2 regions of the Specibacter sp. BI4 genome follow, and region 1 is predicted to be linked to the other one. Evidence: riboswitches for the same ligand, from Rfam matches in the RefSeq annotation. Region 1 holds a riboswitch; the other holds the start of a gene.
What was found. A riboswitch is a leader RNA that binds a small molecule or an ion and turns the genes downstream of it on or off. The one in region 1 is predicted to bind S-adenosylmethionine.
Positions count from the first base shown of each region.

Region 1 (4,934 bases):
GGTGGAGACGCCGTCCTGGCTCGGCTCCCTGGCTGTATCCTTCCCGTGCGGAGCCGGGAAGTCCGGAGCCGGGAAGTCCGGAGCCGGATCGTCCGGAGCGGTGAAGTCCGGCGGTGAAGCCGGCGGGGGTCTGGGCGCGAAACGCGAGAAGTGCGCCAAGGTTCTCCAAGGCGCTGCCGCACAGCTGGCGGTCGTGCTCGGTGTGAATCCAAGCGCCACACCGGCCCCGGTCAAGGGCGAACATTTCACGGGCTGAAATAACAAGCGTCCCACCCCGCCGCCAACAGGCTTACGCTCAAAAGACAGGGACAGCCGCCGCCTGGTGTTGGCGCACGGTCCCACGCAAGGCCCGGATAAAGAGTTGGACAAAGAGTTGGACAAAGGAGTCGCCATGACCACGGAAACGGCTGAGGTCGCATCGGATCTCAGCGCCGAAACACGCCGCGGGATGCTGAGCCAGATGATCCTGATCAGGACATTTGAGGAAGCCATCCTGCGCGAATACCACGCGGACAAGAGCCCGGGCTTTGACATTGGGAAGGGCCTGATCCCCGGTGAGATGCACCTCGCCGCCGGGCAGGAGCCGGTGGCCGCCGGCCTCTGCGCCCACCTCGAACAAGGCGACGCCCTCACAGCAACCCACCGCCCGCACCACCTGGCCATCGCCAAGGGCATGAACCTCCGCTCGCTGGCCGGTGAAATCTTCGGCCGGGAGTCCGGATTGGGGCGCGGACGCGGCGGGCACATGCACCTCTTTGACCCGGCCACGCACTTCTCCTGCTCCGGGATTGTTGCGGAGGGATTCCCCGCCGCGCTCGGCCAGGCGTTTGCGTTCAAGCGCGCCGGCACCAACAACATTGCCGTCGCGGTCGCCGGTGAGGGTGCCGCCAATGCCGGCCCCTTCCATGAGTCGCTGAACCTGGCGGCCCTGTGGAAGCTGCCCGTCATCTTTGTCATTGAGGATAACGACTGGGGAATTTCCGTCCACCGGAACGCCTCCACCTCGGTGCCTTCCAATGCCGTCCGTGGCGCGGGCTACGGCATCCCGGGCGTGCGTGTTGAAAACAACGACGTCGAAGCCGTTCATGCCGCTGTCGGCGCGGCCGTCGCACGGGCCCGGGCAGGCGAAGGGCCGAGCCTGATCGAGGTCCACACACTGCGCCTCTGGGGCCACTTCGAGGGCGACGCCCAGGGCTACCGGCCGGAACTTGCCGACGTCCCCGACCATGACCCCATCCCCGCCTACCAAAAGAAGTTGGTCGACGCCGGACTCGTCACCGAGGCCGAGGTGGCCAACATGGAAGCCGCCGCACGCACCCAGGTGGAGGACGCCGTCGAACATGCCAAGGCGGCACCGGTGCCCAACCCGGCCGAGGCACTCAAATACGTATTTGTGGAAGGTGAACAGTCATGAGCACAACAACGGACGGCACCTCGGTGCAGGGCACGGCAGCCCAAAAGGCACTGCCCGTCGAACCCGACCCGGGCAGCCGCCGGCTGAACACGGCCAAGGCCCTGCAGGAGGCGATCGGGGCGGCGATGGAGCAGGACGATTCGGTGTTTGTGATGGGGGAGGACGTGGCTGCCTACGGCGGCATCTTCTCCTCAACCACGGGCCTGCTGGAGAAATTCGGTCCCGAGCGGATCATTGACACGCCCATTTCCGAGTCGGCGTTCATCGGGCTCGGCATCGGGGCGGCCGTGGAAGGCATGCGGCCCATCGTGGAGCTCATGTTTGTGGACTTTTTCGGCGTCTGCATGGACCAGATCTACAACCACATGGCGAAGATCCACTATGAATCCGGCGGCAATGTCCGCGTCCCCATGGTGCTCATGACGGCTGTGGGCGGCGGCTACTCCGACGGTGCCCAGCACTCGCAGACGCTGTGGGGGACCTTTGCGCACCTGCCCGGGATGAAGGTTGTGGTGCCGTCCAACCCATACGATGCCAAGGGATTGATGACGGCGGCCATCCGTTCCGACGACCCCGTGGTGTACATGTTCCACAAGGGCGTCATGGGCCTGGCCTGGATGGCGAAGAACCAGCGCTCGATCGGCGCCGTGCCCGAAGAGGACTATGAGGTTCCGATCGGCAAGGCCAATGTGGTTCGCGAGGGCACCGATGTCAGCATCGTGACGCTGTCGCTGTCGGTGCACCACAGCCTGGACGTGGCGGAAAAGCTGGCGGGGGAGGGCATCAGTGTCGAGGTGCTGGACCTGCGCTCGCTGGTGCCGCTGGACCGTGAGGCCGTCATCGCCACGGCAGCAAAGACCGGAAAAGTCATTGTGGTCGACGAGGACTATCAGTCATTTGGGCTGTCGGGGGAGATTGCCGCCACCATCACCGAGCACGACCCCGCCCTCCTAAAGCACTTCAGCCGCGTGTGCGTGCCGGACGTGCCCATTCCCTACGCCCACGAACTCGAATATGCTGTGTTGCCAACGGCCGCTCGCATTGAGGCCGCGGTCCGAACGGCGGTAGCTGCATGAATGAAGTCCTGTTTCCGATGATGACAGGGGATGCCTCCGAACCCGGCGTCGTGGCCACCTGGTACGTGGCCGACGGCGACACGGTCGCGGAGAAGCACCTGCTCGCCGAGGTTGCCATTGACAAGGTCGACGCCGAGATTTACGCACCCGTTGCCGGCACCGTCCGGCTTCGGGTCCAGGAAGGCGACGAAGTGGCACAGGGGTCTGTGATCGCCGAAATCGAATAGTCCCCAACTCCTCCCCAAGCCGAGCCGCTGGCGCGTCTCAGCTGGGGGCCGCTCGGAGTTGTGGGCCCAGCCAACTGCGCCCCAAGCCGAGCCGCTGGCGCGTCAGTGCGCGGTGAGCCCAAAGCCGATCCGGCGCCCCGCCCTGACGCCGGTCTGCGCCACGGTGATAACCAGGGTGGCGATTTCCGGTATCCACTGGGCCGGCCGGACGGCCTGTGTGAGTGCGTCGACCAACTCGACGGGCTCGCCCGACCAGTACTGGTGGTAGCCACCGGGCGTCGCAAAGGACACGGAACCAAGGTTGAGGTCCACGGCCGGAAGGACGGGGATGCTGGTGGGCCGTGCAGTCTTGCGCCGGGTTGCGGGGGCCACGGAAGTGAAAGTCATGTTGGAAGCCTTTGCTTGCTCTTACCGAACGGAGCTTTCCGCCGGTCACTTCCTCATCCGAACCACCCGTGAAGCATGGGGTTGGTGTGCGACCAGTCGGAGCTTGGTGCCGCATCTCTTGAAGCTGTCCCCCACACTACGTCTTTTAAGCACGACGGCGGCAGGTGACGTAATTTATTACGTCACCTGCCGCCGTCGCGTGTTGAGCCAGCTGCACCCTCGACGATGGAACTGCCCGCGCGTTGGTTGCAGCAGCAGCTGCAGGCTGTTCAGCTTCGAGAGTCCGCCCGTGAGACAACTGTCTTGCCCGAGACCTCCGCCATTGCTGCCATGGGTGCCCGGCTCGCAACGCTTCCGGGCACCAGGGCAGCTTCTGGACCTGCTGCCGTGGGGACGGTCAGGTGTCGTGGGTACCGATCGCATTGGCAACCTGCCAGTCACTCGACCATTGACCCGTCGCAGTACAGGGGCGGTATTGGGAGTGAACTCGACACCGCCCCTGTACTTGGCTATTTTTTAGGCCAGGGTTCCGGCGCGGCGGCCGAAGACCACACCCGCAGCCAGGCCGGAGCCGCCGGGATAGTTGGTGGAGAAAAGGCCACCGAGCATCTCACCACAGACAAACAGGCCGGGGATGGATTCTCCGCTTCCATTGAGAACGCGGCCGTGGGTATCTGACTTCAAGCCACCGAAGGTGAACGTGATGCCGCAGGTGACGCCGTATGCATAGAACGGGGCGGTGATGAGCGGTGCAGCCCAATTGCTCTTGACGGGCACTGTGTCCGCGCGGCGACCGTCCTTCACTGTGGGATCCAAGGTGACAGAGGTGTCGATTGAAGTGTTGTAATCGTTGATCGTCTTCTCCAGAGCCTCGGCCGGGACGTTGATTTTGGAGGCCAGTTCCTCGATCGTGTCGGCCTGCTCCACCGAGATGCCGGGCATGTCATATTCCTCGGTGCGCAATGCCGGGCGAATGGTGGCGTCGAAGACCTGGTAGGCAATGGATCCGGGCTGCTGGAGGATTACCTTGCCGTACTTGGCATAGGTGTAGTTGCGGAAGTCTTCACCCTCGTCAAGGAAGCGCTTGCCGTCGCGATTGACGATGACGCCCAAGGGGTAGCTCTGACGGGTTAGCCGGTTGGTCAGTTCCCGGTTTGATTCGTTCTTGGCGGTGAAAGCGTCCCACTGGACTGAGTGGCAGGTGCCCCAGTCTCCGCCCTTTGCGGCACCGGAATCCAGGGCTGCGGTGATCATTTCACCCGTGTTGAATGGGGTGCCACGGACCTTGGCGTTTTCCCAGCCATCCCCGAGGTTTTCCTGACGCATCCTGGAGTTGGCCTCGAAACCGCCGGCCGCGAGGATGACGGACTCGGCCCGGATTTCCTGGACTGTACCGTCGGCCTGGCGGACCTTGACGCCCTTGATGGTGTCGCCTTCCTGAATCAGGCCAAAAACGTCCTGACTGTATCGAACCTCGGTGCCGATCTCCTCGGCTACGCGAACATGATCGGCCATGAGCCCCTCACCGCCGCCGGTGTTGCCAACATGCAGCCCGCCCCAAAAGAGGAAGGTGCCGTCGGGGCGCTTGTAAGCCTGGCGTTCGTACATCAGGCGGTACTTGAGTCCCAGCGAGTTGAGCCAACGCAGACCATCGGCTGCTTCGTCGACCAATACGGCGGTCAGCTCCGGATCATTACGTCCCTCGGTCACTTTGACGAGGTCTGAGGTGTACTCGGCCGCGGAATAGGGCGGTACCTCGGTCGCCGCGTGCCGGTCATCGTCGTCGATGAAGCTTTGCAGGTCCGCGAGACCGTTGTGAGGGATGCGTGT
Region 1 is NZ_CM155265.1:4,114,712-4,119,645, reverse strand. It holds gene AC1L6K_RS18635 (IclR family transcriptional regulator) at 1-256, shown strand, start outside; gene AC1L6K_RS18630 (thiamine pyrophosphate-dependent dehydrogenase E1 component subunit alpha) at 392-1,414, shown strand; gene AC1L6K_RS18625 (alpha-ketoacid dehydrogenase subunit beta) at 1,411-2,490, shown strand; gene AC1L6K_RS18620 (biotin/lipoyl-containing protein) at 2,487-2,717, shown strand; gene AC1L6K_RS18615 (hypothetical protein) at 2,820-3,104, opposite strand; SAM riboswitch class IV at 3,117-3,228, opposite strand; gene tcuA (FAD-dependent tricarballylate dehydrogenase TcuA) at 3,621-4,934, opposite strand, start outside.

Region 2 (4,934 bases), 1.4 Mb from region 1:
GGCCGCCCCGCTATGTGGTGGCCAGGTAGTCCTCAAGCAGCACAACCTTGAGCCCGGCAGCCTTTTGCGCCCGCAGAAAAGCGCCCAGATCGTCCGGGAACTCCGGCCGGAAGTGCATCAGGACAATGTCCCCCGGCCGCAGCCCGGCCCCGATCTGGTAGTCCATGCCACCGGCGTTGGCCTTGGCTTCCCAGTCGATGACTGCCTTCATGCCGCACTCCGCCACAGCCTGTCGGGTGGCCTGCGTGTAGGGCCCGCCGGGTGGCCGGAAGAACACGGGCCGGCGTCCGTACTGCTGTTCCTCGTAATCGGCCATCGCACAGATCTCGGCTTTTTGCTGCTCGTAGCTCAACTTGATGAAGCCCAAATCATGGGTCATGGTGTGATTCTCGATCAAGTGCCCGGCCGCCACATATTTCTGGTAATGCTGCGGATCGCCTGCAATGAAGGCGTGTGTCAGGAACAGTGACGCCTTGATGCCGCTCTCCTCCAGCAGCGCCAGGTCCGAGTCCCGCCTCACGGCGCCGTCGTCGATGGTCAGGAACACCACCATTTGCTCGGTGGGCACCTTTGTCAGCACCGGGGCCAGACCATTTTCGATGGGTGGCAGCACATAGTCCGGTACGATCCCGTCGAGGGTGCTGACCCGCCCCGTCACCGGATCGACCGCCGGCGTGATTGGGGCAGTGTCCGACGCCGGAGCTTCCGTCGGGTCCGCCGCACCAGTTTTCGCCGTGGTCGCCGGGGCTGACGGGGCCGCCGTCGCGCTGCTGCCCGCAGTCCCGGTGGTGGCAGCCGCCGCGGCTGCATCCCCGGCCGGGCCGGCCGTTGCGGCGACCCACCAGAGGCCGCCGACCACCAGCGCAACGGCCAATGCGACGATGAACAACCCCATCCAGCGCTGCCGGTGGCGGGAACGGTCAAGGTGCTGCGGCATGTCTTCCTTCCGGGCGTTCAGTGTGGGGGGCCACCGGCCGAGGGTGCCCGGAGACGCGCGGCCCTGTGATTTGCGCCATGGTCCGAGCATAATCCCGAGCCGCAGGGATGGCGCCAGTCCCCTCGGCGATTTGCCGACGGGAACTGCCGGCCGGACCCCGGGCGTCACATCCGGCAGACAATTTTTTGCCGGGCGTTTCCGGGCGCTAGGCTGACACACATCCCATCCAGAGCGGCCGAGAGACCTGGCTTGTTGACGCCGCAGCAACCATCCAATGCCCGCCGAATTGATGCGGCGGGCCAAGGTACGGTGCTACCGCCAGAAACGATGGAAAGGAAACCAATCGTGTCTTTAAATACCACCCACATCCGCACCAGCCATGCGGGTTCGCTGCCCCGCACCCCTGCCCTGCTCGCCGCCAATGAGGTGAAGGAAGCCGATGGTGCCACGGCGGAATTTGAGTTGCTGCTGGAGGAGTCCGTCGTTGACGTGGTGGCACGCCAACAAGCCACCGGAATTGACATCGTCAACGACGGCGAATTCGGTCATGCCATGTCCACCGCCGTCGATTACGGCGCCTGGTGGTCCTACTCCTTTGCCCGCATGGGCGGACTGGAGCTGGATGCGGACCAGAAATGGGCTGTTGACGCCGTCGAGTCGACGCCCGGCAACGTTGCACTGACGGGCTTTGTGCACCGCCGAGACCGTGCCATTTTTGCCGAGGCCTACAACGACCCCGCCTCCGGCATCTTCTCCGCCGGCGCAAAACTGTTCCCGAAATGCACCGGCCCGCTGGTCTACACCGGGCACGACGCCGTCGCCTCCGACATCAAGAATCTCACCACCGGAATGTCCCGGGCAAACGTCGCGGAAGGATTCGTGGCAGCCCTGTCCCCCGGCAGCGCCTCCCGCATTTCCAACGAATTTTATGCGACGGAGGAAGAATTCATCTACGCCTGTGCCGACGTGCTGCGGGAGGAATACACTGCCGTCATCAATGCCGGTCTGACACTTCAGATCGATGACCCCTCGATCGCGGAGAACTGGGACCAGATCACCCCGGCCCCGTCGGTTGAGGACTACCTCAAGTTCACCCAGATCAGGGTTGAGGCGTTGAACTACGCACTGCGCGGGCTGCCGGAGGACCAGATCCGTTTCCACCTGTGCTGGGGTTCCTGGCACGGCCCGCACACCACCGACCTGCCGTTCCCCGAGCTGGTTGGCACCATGCTCCAGATCAATGCTGGGTCGTATTCCTTCGAGGCTGCCAACGCCCGCCACGAACATGAGTGGAAAGTCTGGCAGGACACCAAGCTGCCCGAGGGCAAGTCAATTGTGCCCGGCATCGTCTCGCACGCAACGAACGTGGTTGAACACCCGGAGCTGGTGGCCGACCGGATTGAACGCTTTGCCTCAGTCGTGGGGCGTGAAAGCATCATCGCCTCCACGGATTGCGGCCTGGGCGGCCGCGTCCATCCACAGATTGCCGCAGCCAAGCTGTCGGCCCTTGGGGACGGCGCCCGCCTGGCCAGCAAGCGTCTCTGGAAATAGTCCGGCTCCGCAATGGCGGCAGTGCTGGGTTGTGGCCCACCATTGCCGCCAGGGTGGGGCGGCTAAAGGCCCAGTGCCGCAGCCTCAATTTTGGGGCAGGTGTCCATGACGACATCCAGGCCGGCGTCCGCTGCCCGCTGTGCCGCCGCCTCGTCAATGACGCCCAGCTGCAGCCAGACGGCCCGGGCGCCCACGGCAATTGCCTGGTCAACCACGGCGCCCACCTTCGTGGAATTCACGAAACAGTCAACAACATCAATGCTTCCCGGGATCTCGGCCAGTGTTTTATAACCCTTGGCGCCGTGGACGTCGTCGCCCTTCAAGCTGACAGGGATGATCTCCTGGCCCAGGTGCCGCTGCAGAAACAAGGAGACGCCGACGGCGGCGCGGCGGGGGTTGCTGGACAATCCAACCACAGCCCAGCGGCCCGGCGTCGTCAGCAGGCGGCGAATGGTTGCGGGGTCGTTTGCATGTGCCATGATCTGAGCTTATGCCGTCCCTGCAGCGCTCGGCCAATTGAATTGTTACGCTCCGCGAACCGCGGCAGGCCATCCAATTTCTGCCGGTCCGGTGCGGGGACCTAGTCTAAAGGTGACCATCCCGAGCGGCTGAGAGATCTGGCTCAACGACGCCGCAGCAACCCTGGTCGGCACCCTTCCCGGGTGTTGATACCGGCAGGGTGCTACCGCCAGCACCGATGGAGTGTTCCCATGTCTGCTTTGCTTTCGCCACCCGCACCAGCCTCCCCGGCAGTCTCCGATCCGCAGGGCACGGCCGCCATGCCGGTGTCCTTTCAGGACCTGGGCCGTTCCTTTGGCTCCGGGGCCGGCACCCACACAGTGCTCCGCAATGTCTCCTTTGACGTGCGAGCCGGAGAAATCGTCGCCTTGCTCGGACCCTCCGGCTGTGGGAAATCCACCCTTCTGCGTGCCGTCGCCGGGCTCGATGCCCCGAGCGCCGGCACCGTCTCCATCGACGGAACGGCCGTGTCCGGCATCGATTCGCGCTGTGCCGTGGCATTCCAGGAGCCCCGCCTGCTGCCATGGAAGTCGATCGCCGGGAACGTGGCGATTGGTGTGCCCACCAGCGCCGACGCCACCCGCAGCCGCCAAACGGTGCAAAACCTGCTCAAACTGGTGGGCCTGTCAGATTTCGCCGGGCACAGGCCGCGGGAGGTCTCCGGCGGCATGGCACAACGGGCGTCCCTGGCCCGTGCCCTCGCCCGCAATCCAGGCGTTTTGCTGCTGGATGAGCCCTTCGGCGCCTTGGACGCCCTGACCCGGATTACGATGCAGGATCTGCTGCTGGACGTGCACGCCGCCGAGCCGGCAACTGTCCTGCTGGTCACCCACGACGTTGACGAGGCGCTGCAGCTTGCCGACCGCATCATCCTGCTCGGCTCCGACGGGAGCGGCCGCGCCGGGTCGACCATTGTGCGCACGGTGGACGTGCCCGGCCCGCGACCCCGCAACCGGGCGTCAACGGAGCTGGCCGGGCTGCGCAGTTCGCTGTTGGCCAGCCTCGGCGTCGACGGCCACTAACCTCCCCATTCCAGCGCTCCCGCACTTTCACCACCGCAACCATTTTTAGGACCATCATGCCTGTTTCACGCTCTGTCAACCGCCGCTCCTTCCTGAGCGTCGCAGCCGCCGTCTCCACGCTCGCCCTGGCCGGCTGCGCCGGTGAAAACGCAGCCTTCGACGCCGCCGGCAACAGCGGCGGATCCGGCACGCTGACCCTCGACTTTGCCACCTACAACCCGCTGAGCCTCGTCATCAAGGAAAAGGGCTGGCTGGAGGCGACCTTGGCGGACAAGGGCGTCACGGTGAAGTGGCTGCAGTCGGCAGGTTCAAACAAGGCCAACGAGGCCCTGCGCGCCGGAGCCGTCGATGTCGGTTCCACCGCGGGTTCCGCGGCGCTGCTGGCCCGCGCCAACGGCTCACCCATCAAGACCATCTCTCTCTACTCCCAGCCCGAATGGGCGGCACTGGTTACCGCCAAGGGCTCCGCCATCACCTCGGTTGCCGATCTCAAGGGCAAGTCGGTGGCCGCAACCAAGGGCACCGATCCGTACTTCTTCCTGGTCCAGGCACTGGAAGAGGCCGGCCTGAGCACCAAGGACGTGACAGTGGAGAACCTCCAGCATGCCGACGGCCGCGCAGCCCTGGCGAACGGTTCCGTCGACGCCTGGTCCGGTTTGGATCCCATCATGGCCACAGCCGAACAAGAAGGCGCCACACTCTTCTACCGGAATCTGGATTTCAACACCTACGGTTTCCTCAACGCCACCGAGTCGTTCCTGAAGGAAAAGCCCGAACTGGCGCAGACAGTTGTCGACGCCTACGAAAAGGCCCGCGTCTGGGCTGCGGCCAACCCCGAAGAAACGGCACAAATCCTCGCCGACGCCGCAGGACTCAAGCCGGCAGTGGCCAAAACCGTCATTCTC
Region 2 is NZ_CM155265.1:829,203-834,136, reverse strand. It holds gene AC1L6K_RS03930 (polysaccharide deacetylase family protein) at 11-937, opposite strand; SAM riboswitch class I at 1,157-1,271, shown strand; gene AC1L6K_RS03925 (cobalamin-independent methionine synthase II family protein) at 1,283-2,488, shown strand; gene AC1L6K_RS03920 (CoA-binding protein) at 2,551-2,967, opposite strand; SAM riboswitch class I at 3,081-3,192, shown strand; gene AC1L6K_RS03915 (ABC transporter ATP-binding protein) at 3,199-4,029, shown strand; gene AC1L6K_RS03910 (aliphatic sulfonate ABC transporter substrate-binding protein) at 4,086-4,934, shown strand, end outside.
Region 2: another riboswitch for S-adenosylmethionine. It lies ahead of AC1L6K_RS03915 (ABC transporter ATP-binding protein); the one in region 1 lies ahead of AC1L6K_RS18615 (hypothetical protein).